Regions from separate parts of the Rhizobium sp. 57MFTsu3.2 genome, predicted to be linked through region 1. Evidence: riboswitches for the same ligand, from Rfam matches in the RefSeq annotation. Region 1 holds a riboswitch; each other region holds the start of a gene.
The links. Region 1 has a riboswitch for thiamine pyrophosphate ahead of thiB (thiamine ABC transporter substrate binding subunit). Riboswitches for the same ligand answer to the same signal wherever they lie in the genome.
Positions count from the first base shown of each region.

Region 2: linked by a shared signal. The riboswitch ahead of thiM (hydroxyethylthiazole kinase) and the one ahead of thiB (thiamine ABC transporter substrate binding subunit) in region 1 are both predicted to bind thiamine pyrophosphate.
Region 3: linked by a shared signal. The riboswitch ahead of thiC (phosphomethylpyrimidine synthase ThiC) and the one ahead of thiB (thiamine ABC transporter substrate binding subunit) in region 1 are both predicted to bind thiamine pyrophosphate.

Region 1 covers NZ_JDWI01000045.1:624-11,195, reverse strand. Annotated here, with positions in the region: gene AF71_RS29170 (ABC transporter ATP-binding protein/permease) at 1-48, shown strand, start outside; gene AF71_RS29165 (DUF5666 domain-containing protein) at 53-613, opposite strand; gene AF71_RS29160 (ABC-F family ATP-binding cassette domain-containing protein) at 808-2,634, opposite strand; gene AF71_RS29155 (thiamine diphosphokinase) at 2,638-3,288, opposite strand; gene AF71_RS29150 (MarR family transcriptional regulator) at 3,337-3,867, opposite strand; gene AF71_RS29145 (MDR family MFS transporter) at 3,986-5,518, shown strand; TPP riboswitch at 5,578-5,688, shown strand; gene thiB (thiamine ABC transporter substrate binding subunit) at 5,733-6,761, shown strand; gene thiP (thiamine/thiamine pyrophosphate ABC transporter permease ThiP) at 6,761-8,395, shown strand; gene AF71_RS29130 (ATP-binding cassette domain-containing protein) at 8,388-9,104, shown strand; gene AF71_RS29125 (M48 family metalloprotease) at 9,351-10,572, shown strand, end outside.
Region 2 covers NZ_JDWI01000027.1:79,114-89,685, forward strand. Annotated here, with positions in the region: gene AF71_RS23915 (Gfo/Idh/MocA family oxidoreductase) at 1-1,067, opposite strand, end outside; gene AF71_RS23920 (ROK family transcriptional regulator) at 1,102-2,301, opposite strand; gene AF71_RS23925 (extracellular solute-binding protein) at 2,517-3,827, shown strand; gene AF71_RS23930 (sugar ABC transporter permease) at 3,895-4,833, shown strand; gene AF71_RS23935 (carbohydrate ABC transporter permease) at 4,826-5,674, shown strand; gene AF71_RS23940 (3-oxoacyl-ACP reductase) at 5,687-6,451, opposite strand; gene thiD (bifunctional hydroxymethylpyrimidine kinase/phosphomethylpyrimidine kinase) at 6,448-7,269, opposite strand; gene thiE (thiamine phosphate synthase) at 7,266-7,901, opposite strand; gene thiM (hydroxyethylthiazole kinase) at 7,898-8,701, opposite strand; TPP riboswitch at 8,751-8,846, opposite strand; gene AF71_RS23960 (hypothetical protein) at 9,379-10,404, shown strand; gene AF71_RS23965 (YadA-like family protein) at 10,464-10,572, shown strand, end outside.
Region 3 covers NZ_JDWI01000024.1:68,222-78,793, reverse strand. Annotated here, with positions in the region: gene AF71_RS22540 (iron ABC transporter substrate-binding protein) at 1-189, shown strand, start outside; partial or broken gene AF71_RS22535 (iron ABC transporter permease) at 305-1,922, shown strand; gene AF71_RS22530 (ABC transporter ATP-binding protein) at 1,919-2,959, shown strand; gene AF71_RS22525 (glucoamylase family protein) at 2,960-4,285, opposite strand; gene AF71_RS22520 (thiamine phosphate synthase) at 4,402-5,031, opposite strand; gene AF71_RS22515 (thiazole synthase) at 5,028-5,801, opposite strand; gene thiS (sulfur carrier protein ThiS) at 5,804-6,001, opposite strand; gene thiO (glycine oxidase ThiO) at 5,998-6,972, opposite strand; gene thiC (phosphomethylpyrimidine synthase ThiC) at 6,974-8,800, opposite strand; TPP riboswitch at 8,894-9,005, opposite strand; gene AF71_RS22495 (FadR/GntR family transcriptional regulator) at 9,053-9,838, opposite strand; gene AF71_RS22490 (four-carbon acid sugar kinase family protein) at 9,842-10,572, opposite strand, start outside.

The DNA.
Region 1 (10,572 bases):
ATGAAGGTCGTGGCAAAGGCGCCGAACGCGCCGGCACCAGCACTCTGATCACTTACATCGGCGGTACGGCGCCGTTTGTGCCGACCGTGACATTCGCCGAGGACACAGTGCCGTCCGCAGCTTTTTCACCCATTACGATCACGCGCGCTCCTGCGACAAGATCCTTCTTTCCCGCAGGCGCGATGGTAACGATGGGTGTATCGTCGGCAATGGATATCGTCTTTTCCTTGCCCTGATAGGTGAGCGTGATGGTGTGGCCGTCGACTGCCTTGACGGCCTTAGCCACGGTTGCGTTGGTCATCGTGCTGTTCGGCTTCAGGTCCCAGGGGCGACTGCCTTCTCCGGTGCCTTTCATGGCTGCTGGAAAGATCAGCACTTCTAGAGCACCATCGCCGCCATCGGCTTTCGGCAACGAGGCGACGCCAACGAAATCCCCTGGCTTGATGTCTTCCACGGAAGCCTTCCTGATGCCGCGGACCTTCCAATCCGGCTTCAATTTTACCGTCTGCTCGGTGCCCTCTCGCGTTTTCACCACCAGCGTGTTGCCGTTCAGGCTTTCGATCGCACCGCGCACGCGTTGCGCCTCCTGGGCAAGCGCGCCGTGTGACGCCATAGTGAGGAAACCCGCGGCCCAGACGAGCCCGGTCAATGCGTTGAGATTGTGTGGCATGATCTGCATCCTTGCCGTCGTACGAACTGCGGCTACGGGGCGCAGCTTAGTCCCGCCGGTCGAAGGCTGACGAATCAATGAAAAGTGAAGCCAGATTGCCCAGCAACAGATGGGGCGGAATGGGAGGGTGTGCTGTCTCAGCCCTCCAACTCCTCCCGCAGCATCTCAAGCTCCAGCCATTCCTCCTCCATCTTCGTCAGGCTGTCGCGGAATTTCTCCATCTCGGCCGCTAGGCGATTGAACGTGGTGGGGTCTTTGCTGAACAGGCTGGGATCTGCCATCCGCTCTTCGCGCTTGGCGATTTCGGCTTCCGCCTTGGCCATTTCCTTCGGAAGATTTTCGAGCGCGAACTTCTGCTTGTAGGAAAGCTTGCCTTTTCCTTTTGCCGTTTCGGCGGAAGCGGCTGCCTCCTGCGGCTTCGCTCGTTCGGCCGCCTTTTCGGCCTTCCGTCGCTCGTCGATAGCGCCCTTTCGTTGTGCCAGCATGTCCGAATAGCCGCCGGCATACTCGATCCAGCGACCGTCAGGTGCATCCGGCACAGCCGGCGCGATTGTCGACGTCACCGTGCGGTCGAGGAAATCGCGGTCGTGGCTGACGAGAATCACGGTGCCGGGGAAGCCGGCGACGATTTCCTGCAGCAGATCCAGCGTCTCGATATCAAGGTCGTTGGTCGGCTCGTCGAGGATCAACAGATTCGCCGGGCGCGACATGATGCGGGCCAGCATCAGCCGTGCGCGCTCGCCGCCTGAAAGGTTCCTGATCGGCGTGCGTGCCTGCTCGGGCTGGAACAGGAACTCCTTCATATAGCCGGTCACGTGCCGCTGCTCGCCGTTGACGAGGAGGTTCTCGCCGCGGCCATCGGTCAGGTAATGGGCGAGCGTCTCTTCCGGATTGAGGTCTTCGCGCTTCTGATCCAGCGTCGCGATTTCCAGATTGGTCCCGAGCTTGACCGTGCCGCTGTCCGGCAAGAGCTGCCCGGTCAGCATCTTCAACAGCGTGGTTTTGCCGGCGCCGTTCGGGCCGACGAGACCGATGCAATCACCGCGATGCACGCGGATGGAAAAGGGAGTGACGATCGGCCGGTCGCCGAAGGTCTTCGTGATCTTCTCGGCTTCGATGACGAGCTTGCCGGACTCCTGCGCATCGGAAACCGTTGCCTGCACGGTGCCCTGCGGACCTTTGTGGCCGCGATACTGAGTACGCATGGTCTGCAGTTCGCCAAGCCGGCGCATGTTGCGCTTGCGCCGGGCCGTGACGCCGTAGCGCAGCCAATGCTCTTCGCGCTCGATCGCCTTGCCGAGCTTGTGCTGCTCGAGCTCTTCCGCCTCCAGAACCTGGTCACGCCAGGCTTCGAAATGGGCAAAACCCCTGTCGAGCCGCCGCGATGCGCCGCGGTCGAGCCAGACTGTTGCCGTTGAAACCTTCTCCAGGAAACGGCGGTCGTGGGAGATCAGGACGAGCGCACTGCGGCTCTTCTGCAGTTCGCCTTCCAGCCATTCGATGGTCGGCAGGTCGAGATGGTTGGTCGGCTCATCGAGGAGCAGGATGTCGGGTTCTGGCGCGAGTACGCGGGCGAGGGCAGCGCGGCGGGCTTCTCCGCCCGAGAGGTTTTGTGGATCTTCCTCACCGGTGAGGCCGAGATGCGAGAGGAGATAGGTGACGCGATAATGATCGTCACCCGGGCCGAGGCCGGCTTCGGCATAGGCCTGCACCGTCTTGAATCCGGTGAAATCGGGAGCCTGTTCGAGATAACGCACGGTCGAGGAGGGGTGGCGGAAGACCTCTCCCGACTGTGCTTCGACGAGACCGGCAGCAATCTTCAGCAACGTCGACTTCCCGGAGCCGTTGCGGCCGACGAGACAGATCTTGTCTCCGGGCTCCACCTGCAGGGCGGCGCCGGCAAGCAATGGCGTGCCGCCGAAGCTGAGAAAGACGTCGTCGAGTTTCAGAATGGGAGGCGCCAAAGATCAGACTCCGGAAAGATCATAGGGGCGGGCGAGCACAATGGCGCGGCCGCTCTCGAGCGAAAAGCGCACTTTGCCTTTCGCGACATTGGAAATGGTGCGTGACGAGCCGAAGGGCAAATGGAAGTCGGCAAGCGGGTAGCGCGCGTTTTCGATTGTCAGGCCGCGAAGTTCGCTGAAGCCAGGCACCGAAAAGAGACTGCCTGGTGGCAGGTCCAGTTCGATTGCGCCTGAAATCAGCGGCACAGCCTCTTCGCTGCCAGACGTCAGAAGTACGTCATAACCCTGCTCCGCCAGGCTGACGGAATAGAGCAGGTGCTGAATGGCATGGTCGGAACGTTCGCCTGCAAGGGCGCCGGCCAAGACGAGGCGTTTCGCGCCGCGGGCGACCGCTTCCGTAACCGCAATCTCGCCGTCGGTTGAGGCTTTGGCAGCGGGATAAGGTTGCCTGGGGACGTCAGGAAAAGCGCCTTCGAGATGCGCCGGCGTGGAATCGAAATCGCCGACCCACAATTCCGGAACGACGCCGAGTGTTGCCGCATGACGCATGCCACCATCGGCGGCTATGAAACGGCTGCCCGAGATGGCATGTCGCAAGCGGTCGGTTATCTGCAACTCGCCGCCAAGCAGAATGGTGAAGGTGGATTGGCTCATGGGCACTGCCCATAGCGCAAACCAGGGGGGAAGGGAAAGGGCCGCCGCTCAGGCTTCGTCAGCGATATCCTTGACGCGAGCCTCAAAAACACTTTCGAAGCCGGAAATGAACTTCTCGAATAGCTCTCCGAACGCCTCGATCTCTTCCGGCTTCCAGTCTTTGACCACTTCGGAAACGAATGCGAGCTTCTGCGCGCGTATTTCCGACAGCAACCTCTGCCCGAGCGGCGTCATCACGACGATGATCCGCCGCGCATCCGCCTGAGATGCCTTTCGCCGCAGAATATTCCGCCCCACCATTTCAGCGACGATGCGGCTTGCGCGCGAGGGGTCGATCCGCATCATCTCGGCAATCGTCCCAACCGTTACGTCGCCAGCCTCATGTGCACGCCGCACAGTGTCCAGCACGTCGAGGTGTGACAGCTCGAGGCCCGGTGCGACACTTTGGATCGCGAGCCGACCGATCAGTCTCCGCCCGGTCATGAGACGCATACGGGTCATGCTTTGCCCAATGCGCAGGATGTCCGGCTCATGCGTCTCGGCGTCAGTCTCGGTCGGATTCGTCAAGCTCTCGTTCATTGCGGTAACATAGCATCTCAGGCGTCAATTGAGAATATGCCAATGTCAATCAAGTGACGTTGACAAATATATGCTAACAGCACATAAATGGCCACTCTCCAATTTGGAACGACGCTTCATGGATACTCAAATTGCCGCAGCGCCGCTTGTGACGGATCACCGCCGGCGGTTCATCCTCTTCCTTTTCCTGATGGCAGCCATGTTCATGGCGACACTCGACAACCAGATCGTTGCAACGGCTTTGCCGACAATCGTCGGCGAGTTCGGCCACCTCGAGCGGTTCAGCTGGGTCGGCTCCGCCTATCTTCTCGCCGTGAGCGCGGTGATGCCGCTTTACGGCAAGCTCGGTGACCTCTTCGGCCGCAAGTATGTGATGATGGCCGCGATCATGATTTTCACGGTCGGTTCCGCCGTTTGCGGACTGGCGGTATCCATGAACACGCTGATTGCGGCCCGCGTGCTGCAGGGGCTTGGCGGCGGCGGCATCATGGTGTCGATCTTCGCCGTCAACGCAGACCTCTTCGAACCGCGCGAACGGGCGCGTTACCAGAGCTATTCCAGCCTCGTTCTGATGGCGTCGGGCGCTATCGGACCCGTCCTTGGCGGGGCAATGAGCGATCTCTTCGGCTGGCGCTCGATTTTCCTCGTCAATGTTCCGATCGGTTTCGTCGTCCTTGTCGGTCTGGCCTTGATGCTGCCCTATCGGAAGCCCAACCGCCGTCCGAAGATCGATTACGCCGGCGCCCTGCTGCTCGCCTTGACGACGGCTAGCATCGTTCTTGCCGCCGATGGCTCTCAGGTTTTCGGCTCGCTTGTTGCTCCTCAAAGCCTGGCGATCATGGCGCTCGGTGTAGCGGCGGCGATCGGTTGGATCTTCGTCGAGCGTCGCGCCGCCGAGCCGATCGTTCCCCTGTCACTGTTTCGCAATTCGACGTTCAGCCTGTTGCTGATCATGTCGATCATGAGCGGTGCGATCGGCATCGGCATGGTCAATTATTTCGCGTTGTACCTGCAGACGACGACCGGCCTCTCGCCGTCGGCGGCCGGAGCGTTCTTCATTCTTCTGACTGGCGGCATCGTCTGCGGGTCGCTGTCGGCCGGTCGCATCATCTCCATCACCGGGCGCTACAAGCCCTTCGCGATCGCAAGCCTGACCTGCAGTGCCATCGCGTTTGCGCTGCTCACTCAGGTTCATGTCGGAACACCGGTCATGGTGATCGGAGCGGTGATGGCTCTCCACGGTTTTGGCGTCGGCCTTGCACAGCAGGTCCCGGTCATCGGCGTCCAGAATGCCGCTCCGGCGCGCGACGTCGGCGCCGCAACGGGATCGGTGACGCTGTCGCGCATGGGCGGCGCATCGATCGCCATCTCCGTTTATGGCGCGATCATCGGCTCGCAGCTCGGCAAGACCGGACTCTCCATTCCCGGCGTGACCGATATCGAGCAACTGACGCCAAGGATGCTGGCGGCGTTGCCGGAACAGGCGCGTCAAGCCGTCGCCGACGCCTATGCCAGCGCGTTCACGCCGCTTTTCATGGCATCCTGCGCGATCGCTCTCATCGGCCTTTGTGCCGCCTTGATGCTGAAACCGACGCAGTTGCCCCGCGTGGTAGAGGTGCGGCCGGCGGCAAGGGCCGAAGCCGCCGAGTAAATGCCGATGGCGGCCTAAGGCCGCCTCTTGCAAGACGCCAAGCGTGGCGATACATCTCAAGCGCTCTAACGGGGTGCCCGTGCCATAAGGCGCGCGGCTGAGAGGCTGAAAGCCAACCCGCGGAACCTGATCCGGCTAACACCGGCGGAGGGATTAGACGCGTGACATCTGGCACCGCCCTTTTCCCCTTCAAGCAAACCAGAGGAGAGGTGCCATGTTCAAATTCAAATTCCCGAGCCGTTCGTTGCTTGCCACGATCTTCATCGCGACTACCGGCCTGGCCGGCGCCGGTGCACAGGCGGCAGGCAAGACGCTTACCGTCTACACCTATGAAAGCTTCACATCCGAATGGGGTCCGGGGCCGAAGGTCAAGGAAGCATTCGAGAAGACCTGCGGCTGCAACGTCAGTTTCGTCAGCGTGGCGGATGGTGTGGCACTGCTGTCGCGTCTTAAGCTCGAAGGCGCCGGCACGAAGGCAGATGTCGTGCTTGGCCTGGATACCAACCTGACCACGGAAGCGAAGGCGACCGGCCTGTTCGATGCGAGCGGCATCGATGTCGGCGGGCTCAAGGTGCCGGGCGGCTACAAGGACGATGTATTCGTGCCGTACGACTATGGCCACTTCGCTGTCATCTACGACACGCAGACGATCAAGAACCCTCCGCAAAGCATGAAGGATCTGGTCGAAGGCGACCCTTCGCAGAAGATCGTCATCGAGGACCCACGCACCTCGACGCCCGGGCTCGGTCTCCTGTTGTGGGTAAAATCCGTCTACGGCGACAAGGCGCCGGAGGCCTGGGCAAAACTCAAGAAGCGGGTGTTGACGGTAACGCCCGGTTGGTCAGAGGCCTATGGGCTGTTCACCAAGGGGGAAGCACCGATGGTGCTTTCCTACACGACGTCGCCTGCCTATCACATGGTCGCGGAGAATACGGACCGCTACCAGGCGGCTGCATTTTCAGAAGGCCATTACATACAGATCGAAGTGGCCGGACTGCTGAAAAATGCGCCCGACAAGGAGCTTGCGCGCGATTTCCTGAAATTCATGGTGACGCCGGGCTTCCAGGACACCATTCCGACCAACAACTGGATGATGCCGGTTTCGGCGACATCGCAGCCGTTGCCGGATGCGTTCGGCAAGCTCGTGAATCCGTCAAAGACCTTTCTGATGAGCTCGGATGAAGTTGCCGAGAATCGCAAAGCCTGGATCGACGAGTGGCTGGCTGCCATGAGCATGAACTGATGCTCTTGACCAAGGCCGAGATGCGACGGGCGATGCTCGGCGGGGCTGCGAGCCTCGCCGGCATTATCGCTTTCGTCGGCCTTGCGGTCCTTGCCTTGCTTCTCTCGAGCGGTGGTTCGTCGATTCTTGCGACCGTGTTTGAACCGTACATCCTGCGGATATTGCGTTTCACGCTGTTGCAGGCCGTGCTCTCCACCGCGCTCTCCATCGTTTTTGCCATTCCGGTCGCGCAAGCCCTGGCGCGTCAACGGCATTTCCCCGGCCGTATCTGGATTATCAGGCTGATGGCCGTGCCGATGGGGCTTCCTGTTCTGATCGGGGCGCTCGGATTGATCGGTATCTGGGGGCGGCAGGGCATCATGAACTCGGCGCTGCTTAAGTTCGGCCTGGCGGAACCGGTCAGCATATACGGGCTCTCGGGGATCCTGCTGGCGCATGTCTTCTTCAACATGCCTCTGGCGGCGCGCCTGATGCTGGCCGCACTGGAGCGCGTCCCATCGGAATACTGGCTGATGGCGAGTGGCTTGGGCATGCGCCCCCTATCGACTTTTCGCTTCATCGAATGGCCGGTCCTGCGTTCGGTCATCCCCGGTATCGCCGGCCTAATCTTCATGCTGTGCGCCACTAGCTTCACGCTTGTGCTGACATTGGGCGGAGGCCCTGCGGCAACGACGGTCGAGGTTGCCATCTACCAGTCCCTGCGCTTCGATTTCGACCCTGGCCGGGCTGTTACGCTTTCCCTGCTTCAGATCGTACTTACATCAATGATCCTCGGAGCCCTGTCGCTTCTTCCCGCTCCAAAGGATGAGGGGATGACAGTTGGCAAGCCCGTCAGGCGTCCGGATGGGCGACTGCCGGGCGCGCGGCTTGTGGATGGTGGCGTCCTGCTGCTTGCCACGCTGTTTCTAGCGCTCCCTTTAATGTCCGTGGTCCTGGCCGGCCTGCGGTCCGATCTGATGAAGCTCTTGCGCGAGCCCATCTTCTGGCAATCGGCTGCGACCAGTCTGGCTATCTCGATTTCGGCGTCTGCTCTCGCTTTGCTGATTTCGATGACGTTGGTGAGCGCGCGCCGCACGGCGCTTCTCCGGGGTTCAGGGGCCTTCGGCAGGAGGTTTCTTTTTGCCGCCATGGGCGGCGCGTCGTCGCTGGTGTTGCTCGTGCCGACAATCGTCCTTGCGACCGGTTGGTTCATTGCCTTGAGAAATCTCGGTAACGCGAGCGCCGTCGCTCCGGTGCTGATTGTCGCCATCAACGCGTTGATGTCGCTGCCCTTTGTGATGCGCGTCCTTGAACCGGCTTTCATCGTCCACAAGCATCGGACGCAGAAGCTTGCGGCGAGCCTCGGTGTCACAGGTTGGGCACGTCTGCGCCTCATCGACACGCCGGCTCTGTTCAAGCCGATGCTTACGGCATTTTCGTTCGCGATGGCGCTGTCGCTCGGCGATCTGGGCGCGGTTGCGCTGTTCGGTTCGGACAGCTTCGTCACCCTGCCATGGCTCGTCTATAGCCGCATGAGCAGCTATCGGACGAACGATGCCGATGGGCTGGCGTTGATCCTTGGTGTCGTTTGCCTGTTGCTCACGATCGCCGGTACGATGGGCCCAGCGCGCCGAGAGGTTGCCGTCCATGGTTGATCCTGAGTTCGCGATCGAGATGCAGCAGGTCGGTCTTCAGCTCGGCAATCAGAATTTTCAGTTTGATTGCCGGCTTCCCACCGGTGCCGTGATTGCCGTGACGGGGACGTCCGGGGCCGGCAAGTCAACCTTCCTCAATCTGCTTGCCGGCTTCGACACGGCTCTCAAGGGGCGGATCCTGATCGCCGGAAAAGATGTGACCGAGGTTTACCCGGCGCAGCGGCCGGTCTCCCTGGTCTTCCAGGACAACAATCTGTTCGCGCACCTCGATATCTTTACCAACATCGGCCTTGGCATTAGCCCGTCGTTGAAACTCACGACCGCAGATTGCCGAACCATCTCGTCTTCGCTTGAAAAGGTGGGGCTCGCCGGTTTCGAGCGGCGGATGCCAGGGACGCTCTCCGGCGGGGAACGGCAGCGGGTAGCCTTTGCACGCGCGCTTGTTCGCAACCGGCCGGTGCTGCTGCTGGACGAGCCCTTCGCGGCCCTCGACCCCGGTCTGCGAAACGGAATGGCGGCGCTGCTGCTCGACATGCATCGTGAAACCGGCAATACCGTCGTCGTCGTCTCGCACGATCCGGACGAGGTCAAACGCATCGCAGACTTCGGTCTTTTCCTTGAAGACGGCAGGATTGTCGTGGCGGCTCCAATTGACGAATTTCTGGGCCGAGCGGACCATCCAGGATTGACTCAATTTCTCCGCAGTTGACGAATCTGGCAGTCGCAACGGCACTTTCGCCATAATTTGAGGCGACCGAGGAAACTCAAAGCACGTTAGGCTTGCTAAAATACAACGGCGCCACATTTACTTAGAGTCTCGCTATGCAACCGATGCGGAAATCAGTTACAGCAAAGACTTGTGTCCCCGATTGTGCAGTGCAAGAGCGGGGACGGACGCCTGTTGAATCACGATGAGACCGGCCGGGTCGCGGAAGCGGACCGGTTGACACGCAAGATGACTTGGAGAGCCAGACTGGACAGTATGCCGACGTGGAAATTCCCCGCGCCTTCCAGTGATGTGCTCTCGTCTGCGTGCCGTCTGGTGCGACGAGCCTCGGTCGTCTGTGCGACGAGCATGGCGCTGTACGGTTGTCAGTCCATTCTCGAGCAGTCCTATCAGCCAAGCGTTGCGCCGTCCTCCAATCCGCAGATCGTCGATGAAGTCCAGAAGAACGATCCGCGCGCGGCCATGGGTGCGCGCGAACATCCGCGCATCGTTGCGAGCTATGGAGGCGAGTACAAGGACGCAAAGACCGAGCGCCTGGTCGCCCGGATCACGGGCGCGCTGACAGCCGTCTCCGAGAACCCGAGCCAGTCCTATCGCATCACCATCCTGAACTCCCCGGCTATCAACGCATTCGCTCTGCCGGGCGGTTATCTCTATGTGACACGCGGTCTGCTGGCGCTCGCCAACGATGCATCCGAGGTCGCTGCCGTTCTCTCGCATGAGATGGGCCACGTTACGGCAAACCACGGCATCGAACGGCAGAAGCGCGAGGAGGCGGAAGTCATTGCCAGCCGCGTCGTTGCCGAGGTGCTGTCGAGCGATATTGCCGGCAAGCAGGCTCTGGCGCGCGGCAAGCTCCGATTGGCTGCTTTCTCGCGGCAGCAGGAATTGCAGGCCGACGTGATCGGCGTCCGTATGCTTGGTGAAGCAGGCTATGATCCCTATGCCGCTGCGCGGTTCCTGGACTCCATGGCCGCCTATAGTCGTTTCATGTCGGTCGATCCTGAGGCGGATCAGAGCCTCGACTTCCTCTCCAGCCACCCGAACTCTGCGCAGCGCATCGAACTCGCGCGCGATCATGCACGTGCCTTCGGCCAGGAAGGCAAGGTTGGCGATACGGGCAGGGACTATTATCTCGATGGGATCGATGGCCTGCTCTACGGCGACAGCCCGGAGGAAGGCTATGTCCGCGGCCAGACCTTCCTGCATGGCGGGCTTGGCATTCGCTTCGACGTACCTCCCGATTTCAAGATCGACAACAAGGTCGAGGCGGTTATGGCGACCGGTCCGGGCGACATCGCAATCCGCTTCGATGGTGTTGCCGATAACCAGAACCAAAGCCTGACCAACTATATCTCGAGCGGCTGGGTTACCGGTCTCGATCCGTCGACCATTCAGCAGATCACGGTCAACGGTATGGAGGCCGCAACGGCACGCGCGAGTGCAGATC
Region 2 (10,572 bases), on a different contig from region 1:
GACAGCGGCATGGGCCGCTCTGTTTGAGTGGTGATGGCAACCGTGCGCCCGCTCTCGGAGGCAGCATGGAAGGCCTCCATGACCTCGAGGACATGCAGAGCCAGGTCGCCGTTGGCGCGATGCGGCCGGTTCGAGCGGATGGCATGGGCGAGATCCGCAACACCGATCGAGCGATAATTGCCGTCGCCATAGGGCGCCGTCAGCGGCTGCTGTTCGAAGGCGCCACCTTTCTTCAAAACTTCAACATCGCCTCCGAAGTGATTGGGATCGGGAACGATCAGTGTGCCCTCGGTGCCGTAGATCTCCAGTGGCACATGCTTGTGTCCGGCAACGTCGAAGCTCATTCCGATCTGTACGACCGCACCATTGGCGAACGCCATGAGACCGGCGACATGGGTGGGCACGTGTACCGGGATGTGCTCGCCGTTTCTCGGTTCGCTGGTGATCACGCGCTCCTTTCGCGGCGTGATGGCGAAGCCTGCCACCTGCGCGACCGGTCCGAAAAGGTTGACGAGATCGGTGATGTAGTAAGGGCCCATATCGAGCATCGGTCCGCCGCCGACCTCGTAGTAGAAGGCCGGATTTGGATGCCACCGCTCGTGGCCGGGGCACATGAAAGTTGCTGTGCCGCCGACCGGCTGGCCGATGACACCCTGATCGATGAGGGCACGCGCCGTCTGATGCCCGCCGCCGAGAAACGTGTCGGGAGCCGCACCGATGCGCAGCCCCCTGGCCTTGGCGGCTTCGGCGAGCTTCTTGCCCTCCGCGAAATTGATGCCCAGCGGCTTTTCGGAATAGGCATGCTTGCCGGCCGCAAGCGCCTGCAGGCCGACGGCAACGTGAGCCTTCGGGACCGTCAGATTGACGATGATTTCCACTTTCGGATCAGCGAGAAGCTCATCAATCCTCTTTGCCGGCACGTTGAATTCGCTGGCCTTGGCTTCTGCCAATGCGTGGTTGAGATCGGCCACACCGCGAACCTCAAGGATGGGGAAGGATGCCATCGCTTTCAGATAGGCGCCGGAGATATTGCCGCACCCGATGATGCCGATACCGACTGGTTCCATGATTTCCTCCCGTTGGATGTCGTGATTTTGCTGCTCAGAGCGCTGGACCAGTGGTGTTCCAGGGCGACTCGTAGAGTTCGTAAAGGGCCACCGCAGCAGCTCCTTGCGCCCAGAAGTCGTCCGTCGAATCGTCGAAGACGAGTTCGGCAACGCCCTTCAGCGATGGCGGAACGGCGAGCGCATAGGCGTTGCGCAGGCTGTCGAGAAATGGCTCACCTAGCGCAAGGCTGGAGCCGACGAGGATGACGCGGGGCGGCGCAAACAAGGTGACGATGTTGGCGATCGCAACGCCAACGGCTTCGCCGGCCCGGATGGCCGCGCCAATCAACGTACTGTCCTCGGCCTTGATGAGCGCCTGGGCATGCGTCATGCCGCGTCCAAGCTTGATGGCTTCGGCAAAGCGGCCACTGGCCGGCTGCTCGCCAAGGATTTCGCTTTCGCCAGCCTGGCTCGATAGCCGCACGACCCCGTTGGGTCCCATGCCAAGCACCAGGTCGCCGAGATTGTGGCTGAGGCCGCCAGCACCACGAAACAGCTGATTGTCATGAAGCACGCCGAGACCGAGTGTCTGCTCGAGCGAAATCAATACCATGTCTTCCAGGTCACGGGCCTTGCCGAACCAGTGATGGGCAAGCGTGATCGCATGCGCATCGCTTTCAACGATGGTCGGGGTATCAAGCCTGGTCGTCATCTCGCTTGCGAAATCGACATTCGTGTCGCGAAAGATCGGGCTGCTGCGGATATGGCCGGTTCGGTGCTCGATCACGCCGGGAAGGCCAAGGCAGACGCTGTCGACATCCTCGAGCGAAAGGCCGGCATCGACGACGCAGCGACGCACCCCGTCTTCGACGAGGTCTGCGATCACGCCGATCGGCTGGCGGTCGATGCGGATCGGCAGGGTGATTTTCGACAGCACGTCGCCACGGAAATCGGTCACCACGAACACCAGGCGGGTGGCCGCGATCTTCGCCCCGACGACGCGCGCTGCATCGGGATTGAGCTCCAGCATGACGCGGGGTCTTCCGCGTGCCGCCTCGTTGCGAATATCGCCCTCGTGGCGCGGCAGGATCAGCCCGTCGTCGAGCAAGGAAGCAGTGATCGCCGAAACGGTCGTGGTCGACAACTGCGTGCGTTCGCTGATCTCGACACGCGATATAGGCCCGTGACGCCGGATCGTGTCCAGCACGTTCAAGCGATTGATCGCGCGCATCAATTCGGGATCTGCGGTCTTCATCAGGTCGGCCAGGCTCTTCAATGTCAGCGCGGCGTGCGGCGCTCATATTTTCAACGGTATGCGAATTAAATAGCGCGCCAGCAGCCCCGTCTGTCAAGGCAAATCTACCGATTTCAACGAGGGGAGTTGACATTCGCCAAAACCTCCCGATGATTTAATCCGCATAAGGGAAAAATTGAAGAGGACGATTTTTGCCCTTGCTGGAGGAGAAAATCATGTTTGACCAAATGAAGGCGAAAGCCTTGCTTCGCAGCCGTTTCATCGCCCGCTCGGCGGCCACGGGACTGGCGATCCTGATTGCTGCGGGAAGTGCCGCGGCAGACACCACCGTAAAGTGGCTGCACCTTGAGCTCGATCCGAACTATGTCGCGATCTGGCGCAAGATTGCAGACAAATACCAGGCCGAACATCCCGGCGTGAAAATCGAAATGCAGTTCCTGGAAAACGAGGCTTTCAAGGCCAAGCTTCCGACCCTCTTGCAGTCGAGCGATGCGCCGGATTTCTTCTACAGCTGGGGCGGCGGCGTGCTGAAGCAGCAGCTGGCGACCGGGACGCTCATGGACCTGACGGCGGCGATGAACGCAAAGGACGGCGCCTGGGTGAAGAGCTACAACCCGGCCGCGATCAAGGGCCTGTCCTATGATGGCAAGATCGGCGCCGTGCCTTTCAAGATGGGCACCGTCTCCTTCTTCTACAACAAGGCGCTTTTCGCCAAGGCCGGTGTCGATGCCGCCAGCATCAAGTCCTGGGATGACTATCTCAATGCCGTGAAGAAGATCAAGGATGCCGGCATCGTCCCGATTGCGGGCGGCGGTGGCGAGAAATGGCCTCTCCATTTCTACTGGAGCTATCTGGTGATGCGCAACGGTGGCCAGAAGGTCTTCGACGCGGCCAAGACCGGTGAAGGGGAAGGTTTCAACGATCCGGCAATCATCAAGGCCGGAGAGCAGCTTGCCGAGCTCGGCAAACTGGAGCCGTTCCAGCCGGGCTATCTCGGCGCCACCTGGCCGCAGACGCTCGGCGTCTTCGGCGATGGCAAGGCAGCAATGATCCTGGCGTTTGAAAACACCGCGGCCAACCAACGCACGAATGCCGGTGACGGCAAGGGGCTCGATCCGGACAATATCGGCCGCTTTGCGTTTCCGGCCGTGACGGGCGGCGCAGGCGCGGTCACCGACACGCTTGGTGGATTGAATGGCTGGGCCGTGACGAAGAAGGCGCCGCCTGAAACGCTCGACTTCCTCGCCTATCTGACCAACGCCGAAAACGAGCGCGAGATGGCCAAGGCCGGCATGCTCATCCCGGTCGCCGTTGGTGCCGAGGACGGTGTGACCAATCCGCTGTTGCATCAGTCTGCCGAACAGTTGGCGCACTCGACCTGGCATCAGAACTTCTTCGATCAGGATCTCGGCCCCTCGGTCGGCCGTGTCGTCAACGATGTCTCCGTTGCCATAGTCTCCGGGCAGATGAGCCCTGCCGATGGAGCACAGCAGATCCAGGAAGCCTTCGAGCAGGATCAGCTCTGATCAAGACTATCGCGGCGCGGAGAAGCATCCGCGCCGCCCTCAATCTGAATGAGGAGGATCGGCTTTAATGACCACCATCAGCGCGACGAGCGTCATCCGTGCGCGCCCGACTTTAAGATCGTCGGCGCGCAGCAAGGATCCCAGCCTGGCGCGGCGCCTGCCTGTCCTGCTTCTGTTTCTGCCGCCAGCACTGCTGCTGTTCACGATCTTCGTCATCCTGCCGATGGGCGAGGCGGCCTGGTACAGTCTCTACAAGTGGGATGGCTACGGTCTGCCGACACAGTTTGTCGGCATGCGGAATTTCGAGGTCCTGTTCAAGAACAGCGCCTTCATAACAGCATTGAAAAACAATGCCCTGATCATCGTTGTTTCCATTCTGGTTCAGATTCCGCTCGCGATCTGGCTGGCGATGATGCTGGCGCACCGGATCGCCGGTGTGGTTCTCTTCCGCTTGATCTTCTTTCTGCCCTACGTCCTGGCGGAGGTGGCGGCAGGCCTCATCTGGCGCTTCGTCTATGACGGCGACTATGGCTTGTTTGCCTCGGCGGCCCACCTCATTGGCGTCGAGACACCCTATGTTCTGGCAGACAAGGACCTGGCAATCTATGCGGTGCTGGCTGTCGTCGTCTGGAAGTATTTCGGCTTCCACATGATGCTGTTCATCGCCGGGCTGCAGTCGCTCGACAAGAGCGTGCTGGAGGCTGCCGAAATCGATGGCGCGAGCGGCTGGCAACGGTTCCGCTACATCACGCTGCCGCTTCTCGGTTCGACGGTCCGCCTGTCCATCTTCTTTGCCGTCGTCGGCTCGCTGCAGCTCTTCGACCTCATCATGCCGCTGACCGGTGGCGGGCCGTTCAATGCGACGCAGACCATGGTCACCTTCCTGTTCAACTTCGGCGTCACGCGCATGCAGGTCGGCCTCGGCAGCGCCGTCGGCGTCGTCCTTTTCGTCATCTGCGTGACGCTGGCCTTCGGCTACAAACGGATATTCATGCGCAATGACTGACATGGCCTCATCTGCCCGGACCACGACCGGCACGAAGATCTATCTCTATGTTTCGCTGACGCTCATCGCGGCGATCGTGCTGGTTCCCCTGATGACGACGGCACTTGGCGGCTTCAAGGACCTCGGCGACCTCAGAACCAACCCCTTCGGGCTACCTGCCGCATGGCATCCGGAGAACTATACCGACATTCTCTTCGGAGACCGCTACTGGCGACAGATGATGAATTCGCTGATCATCGCCACCTTGACTGTCTGCCTGACGGTTTCGGTTTCCGCCATGGCTGCCTTCACCTTCGCGCATGTAAAGTTCTTCGGTGCCGGCTTCCTGCTCAATTACTTCCTGATCGGCCTGATGTTTCCGGCCGCGACCGCCATCCTTCCCTTGTTCATCCGGATCCGGGACCTGGGCCTGTTGAATTCCTACTGGGGTGTCGTCCTGCCGCAGGTCGCCTTTGGCCTCGGCATGAGCATTCTCTTGTTCAGGAACTATTTTCGCAACCTTCCGGAAGAATTGTTCCAGGCTGCCATCGTCGACGGCTGTGGCTACATCCGGTTTTTCTGGCACATCTCGCTGCCGCTCTCGCGGCCGATCATTGCAACGGTCAGCATCATCTCCTTTGTCGGCAGCTGGAACAGCTACATCCTGCCGCTGATCATGCTGAATTCGGAGACGATGTATCCCTGGCCGCTCGGCATCATGGTTTATCGCGGCGAGTTCGGCACTGCCTGGCAGCTGGTGCTCGCTTTCATCACGCTGACAATCATGCCAACGATCATCGTCTTCTTCCTGGCGCAGAAGCACATCATCGCCGGCTTGACCGCGGGTGCGGTCAAGTCCTGAGGTGGCTTTGCCTCAGCCGAAGACGAGCCCGCCGTCGACGATGAGGTTCTGCCCGGAAACGGCGCGTGCCCAGGGGCTTGCGAAAAACAGGACCGCATCAGCCATTTCCTCGGGCGTCGTCACTTGCCGGAGCGGGGTGTTTGCCGCAATCAGATCGAAGACCGCATCCGGTGTGGCGCTGCTCGCTTCGGTGGCGCGCAGCAAGCCGCCCGAGACCATGTTGACGGTAATGCCTGATGGGCCAAGCTCTGCGGCCGCCGTGCGGGTCAAGGACAGAAGCGCACCCTTGGCAGCCGTGTAGTCATGGTAGGGCACCACCGGGTTCTGGAAGAGATTGGTGCCGATCGTGATGATCCGCCCAAAACTGGCAGTGGCCATGACCGGGCGGGTGGCCTGGATCACGTTCAAAGCCCCTTTCACGGCGGTATCGAGCTGTGATGTCATTTCACCCCAGGTCAATTGGTCGAGCTTCGATCGGGCGTCTCCGTTGAAGCTGAAGTCGGTCAAGGCATTGTGCACGACTGTCGTCGGCGCACCGAGTGTATCCTTGACCTCGGCCACCATGCGCTTGACGGCCTCGCTGTCGCGGACATCCGCCTGGAAGGTTCGGGCACGATCACCCAATGACGCGGCAAGCGCCTCGGCCTCGATGCGGCTGTTGCGGTAGTTGATTGCGACCTTCGCGCCTTCGCGGGCAAAGGCAGCAGCAATGGCGGCGCCCAGGCCACGCCCGGCCCCGGTGATGATGACGGTCTGTTCGCTGATCGCCAATGTCATCTCGAATGTCCTTCTCTCAACTTCCAAAGCTCATGAAAATGCTGAACCGGCCCGTGCCCGGAACCGACAGAAAGCGTATCCGCCTGCGCGACGGCATGGGCGAGGTAGCTTTTCGCATCCGCCACTGCCTCGGGCAGCGTCGCCCCCTTCGCGAGCTCGGCGGCAAGCGCGCTCGATAGCGTACAGCCGGTGCCATGCGTGTTCGCCGTCGGTATCCGGAGCCCCTCGAACCAGCTCAACCCTGCGGCTGTCGCCAGGACATCCGGGCTCTCCTGGCTTGGCAGATGACCGCCCTTGACCAGCACCGCCTCCGGGCCAAGAGCACGCAGGCTTTGCGCCTGCTCAGCCATGTCCGCGCGGGTATCGGCCGTCGGTCCATGCAGGAGTGCTGCCGCTTCCGGAAGATTGGGAGTAAGCAGCGTCGCAAGCGGCAGCAGCCGTCGGGTGAGGACGTCGACCGCGGACACATCGAGGAGGCTAGCCCCGCCCTTGGCGACCATGACAGGATCAAGAACGACCGGAATGCCCTTGTGGGGTTCGATCGCATCGGCGACAGCGTTGGCGATTTCGGCATTGGCAATCATGCCGATCTTGATTGCATCAACACGGACATCGGCAAACACTGCCTTGATCTGGTCGGCGACGAAGGCAGCCGGAACCAGATGCACACCGCAAACGCCCTGTGTGTTTTGCGCCGTCAGCGCGGTCAGCACTGCCATGCCGTAGACACCGCGGGCAGAGAAGGCCTTCAGGTCCGCCTGGATTCCGGCGCCGCCGGAAGGATCGGACCCGGCAATGGAGAGAACGTTTCGGATCATCGGTGAACCTTTCTGATGTTTTCCGCGATCTCGCGAGCCGCCGCCTCAGGGTCACGCGTGCCGCATATCGCAGAGACGACGGCAAGACCGTCAGCCCCAGCAGCAAAGACATCCCCGACATGAGCCGCCTTCAGCCCGCCGATTGCGACTGCGGGAACGGGGCAGATGCGCACGAGGCGAGCAAGGCCAGCAAAACCGGTCGGCTCCTTGTGATCCGCCTTCGTCGATGTCGCAAAGACCGGGCCGATACCCGCGTAGTCGACGATTGCCGGATCGACCCCCGCGGCCAGCGCCTCGGTCTCAACGGAGAGGCCAAGGATCATATCGTCTCCAATCCGCGCGCGGGCAGTTCGCGCATCCATGTCCTCTTGCCCGATGTGCAGACCATCAGCACCAATTGCGACGGCAGCCTCCACGTCATCGTTGACGATGAGCAAGGCACCGGTGCCAGACAAAGCCGCCTTGAGCGCCCGACCTGTTTCGATCATCAGGGGTGTATCGGCATGCTTGTCGCGCAGCTGGACAACGCTCGCTCCGCCAGCAACAGCCGCCCGCGCGGTCTCCACCATGCCGAAGCCGGCACAAAGACCGGGATCGAGGACAAGATAAAGTGAAAGGTCGATGGTCCTCATGCGAAACGCACCCTTGCATGGCGATCGAGGAGCGGGGCGTCAAGCGCTGCAAGCGCATCGAGAAACGCCGGAGAAAACGAACCCGGGCCGTCCGCGCTGCTGGCTGCCATCTCACCGGCAACAGCAAAGGTCGTAAGCGCTGCAACCGTTGCCTCGAACGGCGCGGCAGGCCGGATCGCCGTGAATGCTCCGACGAGGCAGGTCAGTGCGCAGCCGAGCGCGGTCACCTTGGGCATCAAGGCCGACCCGCCTTCAATCCAGGCAGCTCGTTCACCGTCGGTGACGAAATCGACGACGCCGGTTACCGCGACCGTCGCACCGTGTGTCCTCGCAAGCAGCCTGGCGGATTCCTCTGCCTGTTCGACCCCGTCACGACTGTCCACCCCCTGGCCCCGACTTTCGCCACCGGCAAGGGCAATGATCTCGGAGGCGTTGCCACGAATGATGGTTGGACCGAGTTCCAGCAGCCGATCAACGGCCGCCCGGCGGAATAAGGTGGCATAATGGGCAACCGGATCGAGAACCCATGGCTTGCCGGACTGGCTGGCGGCGAGGGCTGCCGCCTCCATGCCGCGCAACCAGGATGACGACAGTGTGCCGATGTTGATTGTCAGTGCGCCTGCGATCGCCGCAAACTCGCCAGCCTCTTCTTCCGCATGCACCATGGCGGGAGACGCGCCGGCGGCCAGAAGCACATTGGCTGCGATGTTCATGGCAACGAAGTTGGTGATGCAGTGCACGAGCGGCGGTTGCGCGCGCAGTTCGCTCAGCAGTATTCCCGGTAAGGTCTGATCTTGCATGGTGCGCCTTTCGATCGGGGAGAAAGGCGCGGGGACTGACGCAGGAGGCGAAACGTCCCGAGCGACTCCCTCCGCCGGCATTATCCGGTTCAGGTTCAAAGGGTCCTTCTCAGCCCATCTTTCGAGGGCGCCCCTGTCTCTCACTGCCTTCTTCTCGCAGAGAAGCGCTGGCCTGTCATCCATAAAATGACATCGCCAGGTGAACCCGGCCATGCCAGGAAAGGCCCCGAAGGAGGCGCGGCGCCTGCCGGCCTTCTGGCGGTTGCATCACTCATCTGATAGCGCGCCATAATACAGCTGACGGAAGGACTTGGATTCCCCCTGCAAACGTTTCACTTCTGGATTGCGGTGAGCAACCTTTTACCGATTCCGGCGCCGCTTTTCTCTGTCCGAACCATGGCACTTTCCAAATGTTCGGCGGTTAATAGCCGGCAGTTGTAAGCATGGTTAGATGGCAGCCGACACAGCGATCGTGTTGCATTTACTTATTTTTGTTTACTTTCCAGGAATTGTGTCAAATGGCATACTCCCGCTCGCTGGGTAAAGGCGAGTTCCATGGGCGTCCGACGATTTTCGGTTCTGACCTACTCGACTGCTTGATTACACGCGGCCAATAGGCCGGCAAGACAATGCCGATACAATCGTCCAACTCGGTTGGCGACCGAAGGGAGGTCTTGATGCGAACACTTCATGCTGCAGTATTTGTACCGCTTCCTGCCGTGTGTGTTCTCCTATCTGCTACCATAACAATAATCTCGCCCGCACCTGCCCTGGCCCTGTTCGTCTGCGCAAACACCACAGGCTCGGGAGACGGGGCGGCTGCCGGTGGTGTCAATGACGTCGCCTGCGGAACCAATGCGACAGCGGCAGGCGCCGCGGGAGCAAACTCCGCTTTCGGTGCGGGAAGCAAGGCGACAGGCGGAGCCGCCACTGCCCTCGGCACAACGACGAATGCGTCCGGTGCGGCATCGGTGGCAGTTGGTCAAAATTCTCAGGCGACGGACAGGGGCGCGGTCGCCGTTGGTTTGGCCAGCAACGCCTCCGGATTCAACAGCACAGCCATCGGGGAAAATAGCAGAGCTGCCGGCCCTGGCGCGACTGCCCTGGGGGTCGACAGCAATGCGCAGAGTGTGGACAGCACGGCCGTTGGTGCTCGAAGCCTGACGACGGGTGCCGGTGCGGTTGCCATTGGGGTCGACAGTCGGGGCACCAGTGTTGATACTTTGGCTGCTGGCGTCAGAAGCCTTGCCAGTGCTGGCGGCGCAGTCGCGCTCGGAGGTGACAGCAGTGCAAGTGGCGGCAATAGCACTGCGGTTGGTAATAGGAGTTCGTCCTCCGGCAATCAGGCAACAGCGATTGGATTTAACAGCAGTGCCCGGGGCCTAAATAGTCTTGCCCTGGGGACCGGCTCAGTGTCATCAGGGCAGAATTCAGTGGCGCTCGGAGCTGGTTCGTCGGATGGCGGTATCGCCAATGTCGTCTCCGTCGGGGCGCCGGCCGCCGAGCGAAAGATCGTCAACGTCGCGCCCGGCACGATTTCGGCGACCTCGACGGATGCGATCAATGGCTCCCAGCTGGACGCCACCAATCAGAATGTCGCCCAGAACACGAACGAACTTGCCGATCACGAGACGCGCATTACGAACAATACCAACTTCTCAACCTCCATACGACTGAGATCGCCGGCCTCGATACGCGTGTAGCCGCAAATACAAACGCCATCGATTCCCTGGACAATCGCGTCAGCAGCCTCGAATCCAGCATGTCGCCGATGAATGGACGCATCGACAAGGCCTACGAGGGCACGGCGATGGCGCTGGCGATGGGTGGGGGAACCCTTCCGAATGACAAGAACTTTGCGGTGTCCATCA
Region 3 (10,572 bases), on a different contig from region 1:
TTCGTCACCGGCAAGCCGGGCCAGGACATCCTCAAGAACGGCACGTCCTACGAATATGCGGTCGGCAAAAATGCAGCATCGAATGAGAAGCTCGTTCCGCTGGTTGATCTCGATGCACCGACGGTCGATGCAGCCAACTTGAACAGCAAGAAGGTGACGGAACTGATGACTGCCGCCGGCATCATCTAAGTCTTTCTGTCACGGGCCCGGGGGTTAAAACTGTTGCTTTTGGCTCAAGAAAAACGTAGGGCATGACGAAATCGGCAACCGCCTTTCATAGGCGGTTGCCTTCCTTTTTCAGCGTATAAAGGCGGCAGGCCTTGCTGCAGGACAACAGATTGCTTGTTCCCGGTCATGAAAGGCCGATGGTGCGGCCGGTGGCGGGAATAGATCGGCTGCGGGCGCGTTTGCCCCACGCTTCCGTCATCCTCTTTGCTTCCGTCGTGGCGCTGTTCAGTTTGGTTCCGCTTGGTTTCATCGGCTGGATAACCTTTGATGTCGGTTGGCAGACCGTCAAGGAATTGGTGTTTCGTGCGCGCGTTGGCGAACTGCTTGTCAACACGGTGCTGCTGGAAGCTTTTACCATTCCGCTGTCGATCGCCCTTGCCGTAACGCTGGCCTGGTTGGTCGAACGGACGGACATCCCCTTCGCCCGGCTTTGGTCGTGGTTGGCGGTTGCGCCGCTGGCGGTGCCGGCCTTTGTCCATAGCTACGCCTGGATCAGCGTCGTTCCCGGCATGCGTGGGCTGCAGAGCGGTGTCTTCGTCTCCGTACTGGCATACTTTCCGTTTCTTTATCTTCCGGTCGCCGCTGCCTTGCGCCGGCTGGATCCAGCCATTGAGGATGCGGCCTCTTCCCTTGGCCTCGGCCCCTGGCGTTTGTTCTTCCGCACCATCTTGCCGCAGTTGCGTTTCGCCATCTGTGGCGGTTCGCTGCTGATCGGGCTGCACCTGCTCTCGGAGTACGGCCTCTTCGTGATGATCCGTTTCGACACTTTCGCAACCGCGATCGTCGACCAGTTCCAATCCGCCTATAATAGCCCGGCCGCCAACATGCTGGGTGGCGTTCTCGTCGCTTGCTGCCTGCTTCTGCTGTGTCTCGAAATCCTGTTGCGCGGCAATGAGCGGTATGCCCGCGTTGGATCCGGTTCTGCGCGGCCCGCGGATCGCCGTCGGCTCGGCGGGTTCATAGTGCCTGCGATCATACTGCAGGTGGGTCTGGCGGCTTTGACGCTCGGTGTTCCCTTGGTGACGCTGGTGCGGTGGCTCTATCTCGGCGGCCTCGAGGTCTGGCGCGTCGACACGGTCGGCAATGCGTTTGTGCAAACCATTATTCTTGCCATCGCCGGCGGCGTGCTTGCCACGATTGCCGCCGCGCCGATGGCCTGGCTTTCGGTCCGAGCGCCAGGGCGTCTGCAGCGCCTGCTCGAGGCCTGCCACTACTATGTCGGTTCGCTGCCGGGCGTGGTCGTCGCGCTCGCGCTGGTGACGATTACCGTCCGGCTTGTTCTGCCCCTGTACCAGACCTTCGCGACCCTCGTTGCTGCCTACATCCTGCTGTTCCTGCCGCGCGCCATGGTGGGCCTGCGCGCCAGCATCGCCCAAGCGCCCGTGGAGCTTGAGCGTGCTGCAATGGGTCTTGGCCGGACACCTGCCCAGGCCGTGCGACAGATCACCATGCGGCTGGCCGCGCCAGGCGCGGCCGCCAGCGTTGCGCTCGTCGGTCTCGGCATTACCAATGAGCTCACCGCGACATTGATGCTGGCGCCAAATGGGGTGGAGACACTTGCGACGAAGTTCTGGTCGCTGACCAGCGAGATCGACTACGTGGCGGCGGCGCCTTACGCATTCATGATGGTCGTGCTATCGCTGCCCCTCACCCTTCTTCTCTATGCCCAATCGAAACGGACTGCCGGACAATGACGCTGCTTACGATCGATCGCATCAGCAAGCGCTATGGGCATGTCCAGGCATTGCAGGACATCTCACTCGATGTCGCCGCCGGAAGCCGCACGGCCGTTGTCGGGCCGTCAGGGTCGGGCAAGACGACGCTGCTGCGCATCATCGCCGGCTTCGAGCACCCCGACGAAGGGCGTGTGACGCTTGACGGCGAGCTGCTGGCGGATGGTCCGGTAGCGGTGCCCGCGCACAAGCGAGGCATCGGTATCGTGTCGCAGGACGGCGCGCTGTTTCCGCATCTGAGCGTTGCCGACAATATCGGTTTTGGCTTCGAGCGTGGCGCGCCCGATCGCGAACGACGCATCATCGACCTGCTCGATATGGTCGAGCTTGACCGCAACATGCTCACCCGCCGGCCACACCAGCTTTCCGGCGGCCAACAGCAGCGTGTGGCACTTGCCCGCGCGCTCGGCCGCAAGCCGCGTCTGATGTTGCTCGATGAACCGTTTTCGGCGCTCGATACCGGTCTGCGTGAGAATATGCGCAAGGCCGTGGCCCGCGTTCTTCAGTCCGCAGGCATCACCGCGATCCTCGTCACGCATGATCAGGCGGAGGCTCTCTCCTTTGCGGATCAGGTTGCCGTCCTGCGGGAAGGGAAGTTGATCCAGGCAGGGTCGCCGCAATCGGTTTACCTGCAGCCCCTCGATCGGGAGACAGCTCTGTTTCTCGGAGACGCGGTGATGCTTCCAGCCATCGTTCGCGACGGCTTTGCCGATTGTGCGCTCGGCCGGGTCGCCGTCGACGGCGGCCACAAAGGCAAGGTCGAGATCATGCTGCGGCCCGAACAGATCAGGGTCGTTCCCGATGAAAGCGCGCAGACCTATCGCGGACGGGTCGTCGAAGTGGAATTCGGCGGGGCGACCTGCACCGTCGCCGTGTCGCTTGAAGGCGTTGCCCTTCCGCCGATCATGATCAAGACGTCAAGCGTGGCGCTTCCCGAGCGCGGAGATCATGTCCGCCTCGACATCGCCGGCAAGGCGCATGTTCTCGGAAGCCGCTAATCAGGCGATCTTACGTTCAGAGTTCTCGTCTTCCGACAACCAGCCGCCGCTAAATCCCGCTAGCTCGAGACCGCGCCTGATGACCGGTGAGCGTCGCATCAGACCCCAAATGAAGTCCGAGCGGTCATTCTCGATCGTCATGACCAGTAGGCCTTGGTCGATGCCGACGCAGCGATCGTCGACCCAGCCTTCAAGTCGCTTGGTCTTGACAGTCGGGTTGAATCCACCGGGGAAGCGATCCTCGTAGAGCAGGTTCGGATAGGTGGACATCAGGGCGCGAAGGCCATCGAGCGAGGCCTGGCGGTCATATGGGAGCGATGCAAGCGCTGCCCACGGTGCGATTGTGCCATCATCGGGCCCGAGCGGTGCGCCACGCGCGGCATAGCCGAGCACGCGCGGATGGCGACCGCCGCGCATGTTGCGGGTCGGAGGCGGACCATCCGAAGCGGACAGTCCCCAGATGTCCTTGTTGTAGCCGACGAAGTGGCCGGGATTGCGCTCGGCGTAGTCCCGCTGCACGGCGATCGATATCTGCGTGTTGCGGAAATAATCCCAGTTTCGTTCGGCCATCGCCTTGTCCTGGATTCCACGGAAATCGATCCAGGCATGCGAGAAGAAGTGAATGAAGAGCGGGCCGGCATAGACGTAAGGTTGGTCGCCGAACAGCATCCACGAATAGCTCGCGGTAAAGGCATCGTAGCTCGACGCCGGAATCGGATGCGTCGGGGAAGCGAGGGCCAGCGTATAAAGCAGGATCGCTTCGTCGTAGCCCTGCCAGCGCCAACGCAGGAAGCCGCTGCCCGGCTTCCAGCCCATGCAGACGGTCTGGCCCTTGTTCAGCGCCCAGTGCCAGTCGATTCTCTCGTAGACCAAACTCGCGAGCCTGCGAATCTCCGTCTCGTCTTCGGTGTTGCGGTCGAAATAGGCCGCCGCGGTCAACATGCCTGCGACGAGAAGCGTGGTGTCGATCGTCGACAACTCGCTGTTCCAGGCGCGGTGGCCGGTGTCCATGTGCAGGAAATGATAGAAGAAACCGCGATAGCCGATCGCGTGCCGCTCACGACCTTGGTGGCCGTTGGCAAAGAAGCATAGCGTCTTCAGCGTGTATTCGATCGCGTCGGAACGCTGCATCCAGCCGCGCTCGACTGCGACGGGATAGGACGACAGGGAAAAGCCGACCGCGGCGATGCTGCAGGGAACGCCCGCGATGGAGGTGTCCGCGACCAGCCCGTTTTCGGGATTGTAGTGCTTCGGGAAATAATTGAATGCGCCTTGCTGAAGCCTGTCGATCAGCGCGGCATCCGTTTCCTCGGTCCGTTGTAACATACGTGCCAAGCCCAACTTGTTGTCCAGTCCCCGGTTCAACATGGTGAAGCACGATCCGCAAATCAATCATTTTTGAAGGTGTTGCGACAGAACGATCCATCGACCGTTCTATTCTGCTACCGACCCAATGGCATTTCCACACTTCGCCAAGGTGCGGTGACAGCAAGCCACTGCCGCGTTCGTGTCTCCGGATCGGGGTTCAGGGTAATATCGGTCACGACGGCAGCGCTGTCGGCGCCCTGAGAAAAAACGCCCTCGATTCGATCGACGTTCAACCCGCCGATGGCGACGAGCGGCAGGTCGCCGAGGCGCGACTTCCATAGGCGCAGGCGTTCCGGTCCTTGCGGCGACCATTTCATCTGCTTGAGAATGGTCGGATAGATCGGACCGAGCGCGATGTAGTCCGGCTTTGCCGCTAGCGCCGTCTCAAGTTCCGCATCGTCGTGGGTGGACAGCCCAAGCTTCAGGCCGGCGACACGAATGGCGCCGAGATCGGCCGCTTCCAGATCCTCCTGACCGAGGTGGACGAAATCGCATCCTTCTTCGACGGCGAGCTGCCAGTAGTCGTTGATGATGAGCTGACAGCCATGCTTAGCGCAAATCGCCTTCGCGGTTCGGATTTCGGTGCGCAGCTCGGCCGTCTCTTTATCCTTGATCCTGAGCTGCACGAGCTTGACGCCGAGCGGCACCAGCCGTGCGATCCATTCGGCGCTATCGACGATGAGATAGAAGGGATCTAGCATCATGCAAATACGGCCTTTCCGATGATGGGTGTCGAGGGAACCGCGACATCGCGCGGTTCGAGCATGCCCGCACCGAAAGCCTCGCGGCCGGACTCGATCGCCTTGGCAAACGCGCCCGCCATGGTAGCCGGGTTGCCGGCACCGGCGACGGCGGTGTTCAGGAGGACGGCATCGAAGCCGAGCTCCATGACGGTCGCCGCATGTGATGGCCGCCCGATCCCGGCATCAACGATGAGCGGAATGTCGGGGAAATGTGCGCGCATCGAACGCAACGCCGAGAGGTTGAGCGGTCCCGCCGCACTGCCGATCGGGGCGCACCATGGCATCAATACCCGACAACCCGCTTCGAGCAGCTTCTCGGCCACCACGAGGTCGTCGGTCGTGTAGGGAAAGACCTCAAAGCCCTCGGCGGAAAGGATGCGGGCGGCTTCCACCAAGCCGAAAACATCAGGCTGAAGCGTATCGTGATTGCCGATCACCTCCAGCTTGATCCAACTGGTGCCGAAGAGCTCGCGCGCCATCTTGGCTGTCAGCACGGCCTCGGAGACGCCATGGCAGCCCGCGGTGTTCGGCAGAACTCGAACGCCGAATGCCCGTATCATCTCGAAGAAGGCACTGCCGCTCCGTCCGCCCGCGGTCTCGCGGCGGAGCGAGACGGTGACGATCTCCGTTCCCGATCGCTTGACGGCCTCCGCGAGGGTCGCAGGTGAAGGATACCGTGCGGTGCCGAGAAGCAGGCGGGAGGAGACTACGGTGTCGTAGAGCGTCAGCATGGTCAGCCTCCCTGCATCGGCGACAGGATTTCGATCCGGTCGTTGTCGTTGAGCGCGTGGTCGGCGCGGTCCTCACGGTGGACGATTTCGCCGTTGACGGCGGTCGCCAGCCAGTCGCCTTCGTATTCCATCAGCGTCAGCAGTTCGGACAAGGTTGGCGCAGCGAGGTCGTGATACTCGCCGTTGACGATCAGTTTCATCGGCAATTTCCTCCTGGTTCGGTTCTGGAGAAGACAAGGTCCACAGCTTCCTGCGCCATGGTAGGCGCCAGCAGGAAGCCGTGGCGATAGAGGCCGTTGAGCACGACCGCCTCGGCCTCGCGGGTCACGCGTGGAAAATTGTCGGCGAATGCCGGCCGGATGCCCGCGCCGGTTTCGATAACGGTAGCGTCCGCAAAGGCGGGATGCACAGCGTAGGCGGCGTTCAGCAGTTCCATCATCGAACGCGCCGAGATGGGACCGGCGAACTCGGTCTCGATCATGGTGGCGCCCACCATGAACAGGCCATTTCCACGCGGAACGATATAGACGGGGAAGCGCGGATGCAGCAGGCGAACGGGTCTGGCGAGGTCGACCTCGGGCGTGTGTAGATAGAGCATTTCGCCGCGCACGCCGCGAAGCCCACTCGTTTGCCCAATGCGTGCTGCGCCCGTGCAATCGACGATGTCGTCGTAGCCGGTGGTCTCGGCCACTTGGTCGATGAATGCAACATGTCGAGCGGCGAGCTTTTCTCGCAGCAGACCCAGCACTCGTCTCGGATCGAGATGTCCTTCCAGCGGGAAGAACAGAGCACGCCTGAAGCGGCCTGCGAGAGCCGGCTCCAATGGGCCGATCTGCTCCTCGCCCAGCCATTCATGGCCGCTGGTGCGGCTGGCAAAGCGATCGAGTTCACCCTGATCGCGCGCGGGGGCAACGACCAGCGTGCCGTTTCGGTGTACCTCGCCGGGCAGCATCATGTCCCACCGATCGATGGCACCGCAGCCACTCAGCAAGACGGCTTCGTCCGCGCCTTCACGCTCACACCACGGTGCCAGCATGCCGCCCGCGAGCCATGATGCTGCCTGGCCGAAATCTGGATTCGGATCCATAACGGTGACGTCAGCACTTCGAAGAGTGAGTTCGTGCGCGACCGTGAGGCCGGCAACGCCGGCCCCTTTGACGAGGACATGCATCTCAGTCACGCGACTCTTGGATGGTATCGATCGGCATATAGAGATCGCCACCCTCGCGGTATTTCGCCGCCATGGCGTCGAGCCCTTCTTTCTGCGCTTCAGCGCGGATGTCGTGCGAAATCCGCATCGAGCAGAACTTCGGGCCACACATGGAGCAGAAGTGCGCCACCTTGTGCGCTTCCTTCGGCAGCGTCTCGTCGTGGAAGCTGCGGGCCGTCTCCGGATCGAGCGACAGGTTGAATTGATCCTCCCATCGGAATTCGAAGCGGGCGCGCGACAGCGCATCATCGCGCGATTGAGCTGCCGGGTGACCCTTGGCGAGATCGGCAGCGTGGGCGGCGATCTTGTAGGTGATGACGCCGGTCTTCACGTCGTTGCGGTCGGGGAGACCCAGATGCTCCTTCGGGGTGACGTAGCAAAGCATCGCCGTACCGAACCAGCCAATCATCGCAGCACCGATGCCCGAAGTGATGTGGTCATAGCCCGGGGCGATATCTGTCGTCAGTGGTCCCAGCGTGTAGAAAGGCGCCTCGCCGCAGACGGCGAGCTGCTTGTCCATGTTTTCCTTGATTTTGTGCATCGGGACATGGCCCGGGCCCTCGATCATGACTTGGCAGTCCTTGGCCCAGGCGATCTTCGTCAGTTCGCCGAGGGTCTCCAGCTCGGCGAATTGTGCGGCGTCGTTGGCGTCGGCAATCGAACCCGGACGCAGGCCGTCGCCGAGCGAGAAGGAGACGTCATAGGCGCGGCAGATGTCGCAGATCTCCTCGAAATGCTCGTAAAGGAAGCTTTCGCGATGGTGATGAAGACACCACTTGGCCATGATAGAGCCGCCGCGTGAAACGATGCCGGTGACGCGGTTGACCGTAAGTGGGATGTAGTGAAGCCGCACGCCGGCATGGATCGTGAAATAGTCGACGCCCTGCTCCGCCTGCTCGATGAGCGTATCGCGATAGACCTTCCAGGTCAGGTTCTCGGCGATACCCTCGACCTTCTCCAGCGCCTGATAGAGCGGCACGGTGCCGATCGGCAGCGGCGAGTTGCGGATGATCCATTCGCGGATGTTGTGGATGTTGCGGCCGGTGGAGAGATCCATCACGGTGTCGGCGCCCCAGCGCGCGGCCCAGACCATCTTCTCGACCTCTTCGGCCATCGAGGAGGTGACGGCGGAGTTGCCGATATTGGCGTTGATCTTCACCAGGAAGTTCCGGCCGATGATCATCGGCTCGGCTTCCGGGTGGTTGATGTTGGCGGGGATGATGGCGCGGCCGACGGCGACTTCCTGTCGGACGAATTCCGGGGTGACGTGATCGGGAATATGGGCGCCGAAGCTCTCACCGTCGCGCACAATTGCCTCGGCCTTAGCCTTGCGGCCGAGATTTTCGCGGATGGCGATGAACTCCATCTCGGGCGTGATGATACCGGCGCGCGCATAGGCGAGCTGGGTCACGGCCTTGCCGTCCTTGGCGCGGAGCGGTTGGCGCTTGGCGGGAAATTCCGGCGTCAGCCGCTCGCCGCTGGCAAAGCCGTTATCCTCGGGGCGCACCTGGCGACCCCGATAGGCTTCGACGTCGCCGCGCGCGAGCACCCAGCTGCGGCGCAGTTCCGGAAGCCCCTGCTCGATGCTGATGTCAGCGCCTTCGACCGTATAGATGCCGGAGGAATCATAGACCGTGACCGGTGGCTCGCCCGATGTCGGGTGGACGCTGATTTCGCGCATCGGCACGCGGACATCGGGGTGAATGTCCCCAGGGATGTAGATTTTCCGAGAGGCCGGTAGGGGGCCTGTTGTAACGGTCGGGGTGATGGTCTTTGCGGCAATATTCATGGTTTGAGGCTCCAAGTTTTAAGTTTGGAGACCCAGTCCTCAGCCGGAATGATGAAAAGACGCCGGCACGGATTCCACGCGTGAATCCAATGCTTTCGAGCGCTTGCACCGTCCCTACGCCAGTATGAACTGGATCAGGTTCAACGGGTCACTGCGCACGATAGCAGTATCTCAGCCCCTTGCCGGGACCCCCCTGGTGAATGTCAAAAGGTTAGAGCCAGAGCAGCAAAGCTGTCAAGCCGACTGCCGCAACTACATGGAAAGGTCCAGAGCGCGGCCTTCGAAGAGGCGGCTCTGCGAACCCTCAAGATGCGCCTTCATCAAAGCCCGCGCGTCTTCCGCACGTCCTTCGACGATGGCGAGGTAGATCTTGTTGTGCTCCTCGTAGACCTGCTCGAGGCCCTGACGCGGACCAAGCAGCGATAGGCCGTGAAGGTGCATGCCGACGGCGATGTGGGCCTTCAGGGCATCGATCGAGGCTGTGTAATAGTGGTTGTTGGCGGCTTCGGTGACGGCCCGATGGAAGGTGAAGTCGGCGTCGGTGCGATGGAGCTGGTGGCTGGTCGCCTCGCGCAGATCGGCGAGCGCTGCGGCAATCCTCTGGATCGCCGCTTCGTCACGGCGCTTGGCAGCAAAGTAGGCGGCGGCAGGCTCGATCGTCAGTCGAAACTCGTAGCAGCGCTGGATATCGGCGATCGTCTTGACCGGCGAATAGGAAAGCTGCGTCGTCGGCGAACCGTGGGCGCTGACGAAGGTGCCGGCTCCCTGACGGGCATAGACGATGCCTTGATCGCGCAACCGTGCCAAGGCGTCGCGCACGATCGGACGCGACACGCCGAGCATCGATGCAAGCTCATGCTCACCGGGAAGCCGCGAATCCGGCGGATAGTTTCCCGAGCGGATACGCTCCTGCAACTGGTCGAAGACGCGATCGACCAGCTTGACGGCCTTGCCGCGCTCCGGCTTTGCCGCAGGCGCCGCTTGCGCATTCGCCGGTACACCGTTTGCTTCGTCCACCTTCACTCTCCCCGTCGGCATGTCCTATGCCGCCTGATTCTGCGCGATCAGTCTTACCAAACTATCCGAATTACCGAAGCCCCCGGACTTCACCGCGCAGCGCAGACGCAGGCCGTCTGCCGTTACGACGTCGAACCACGGAATACCCGCCTCGATTTCGCCCTGCGGCCTCAGAACCCGAATGCCGAGCTCGCGAAAAACTGCCAGTGCCGTATCGCCACCGCCGACCATCAGCATGTCCGGGCGCGTCATCTCTATGATGGATTTTACGCCTTTTGCGAAGCGGTCGGCAACTGCCACGGCTTCGCCGCTGATTTCGCCAGTACAGCGGACGAGTAACGGCAAGCCAACTTGTGCGTCGGAAGGCACTGCTCCCATGGATGCATCGATGGCAGCGGCGAGGCAGCCGGTACCCTCCAGCCTGGCCATTTGTGCTGTTGTGATCGGGTCGCGGGAGCCGAAGGCAAAGACGGTCCGGCTCGATGCGGCAAAAGCGTTGCTTGTCCTGTTCGACTGTCCGATCTTGCGGGCAAGTGCAGCTCCGATACCGCGGGCGCCGACAGCAAGGGCCCTCTTCCAATCGCGTGCCTCAACCACTTGGTCGAGATCGCTGTCCGTTTCGGCATCGCGGACCAGCACTTCGGTTCCACCACTTGCATCGAAAAGCTCGGCAATCGGCAGCGGCTTGTCGACACCACGACCGACGACGTGACCGTTGTGGGTCAAACGGTCCTGATCGGGAATGGCCGGCGCCA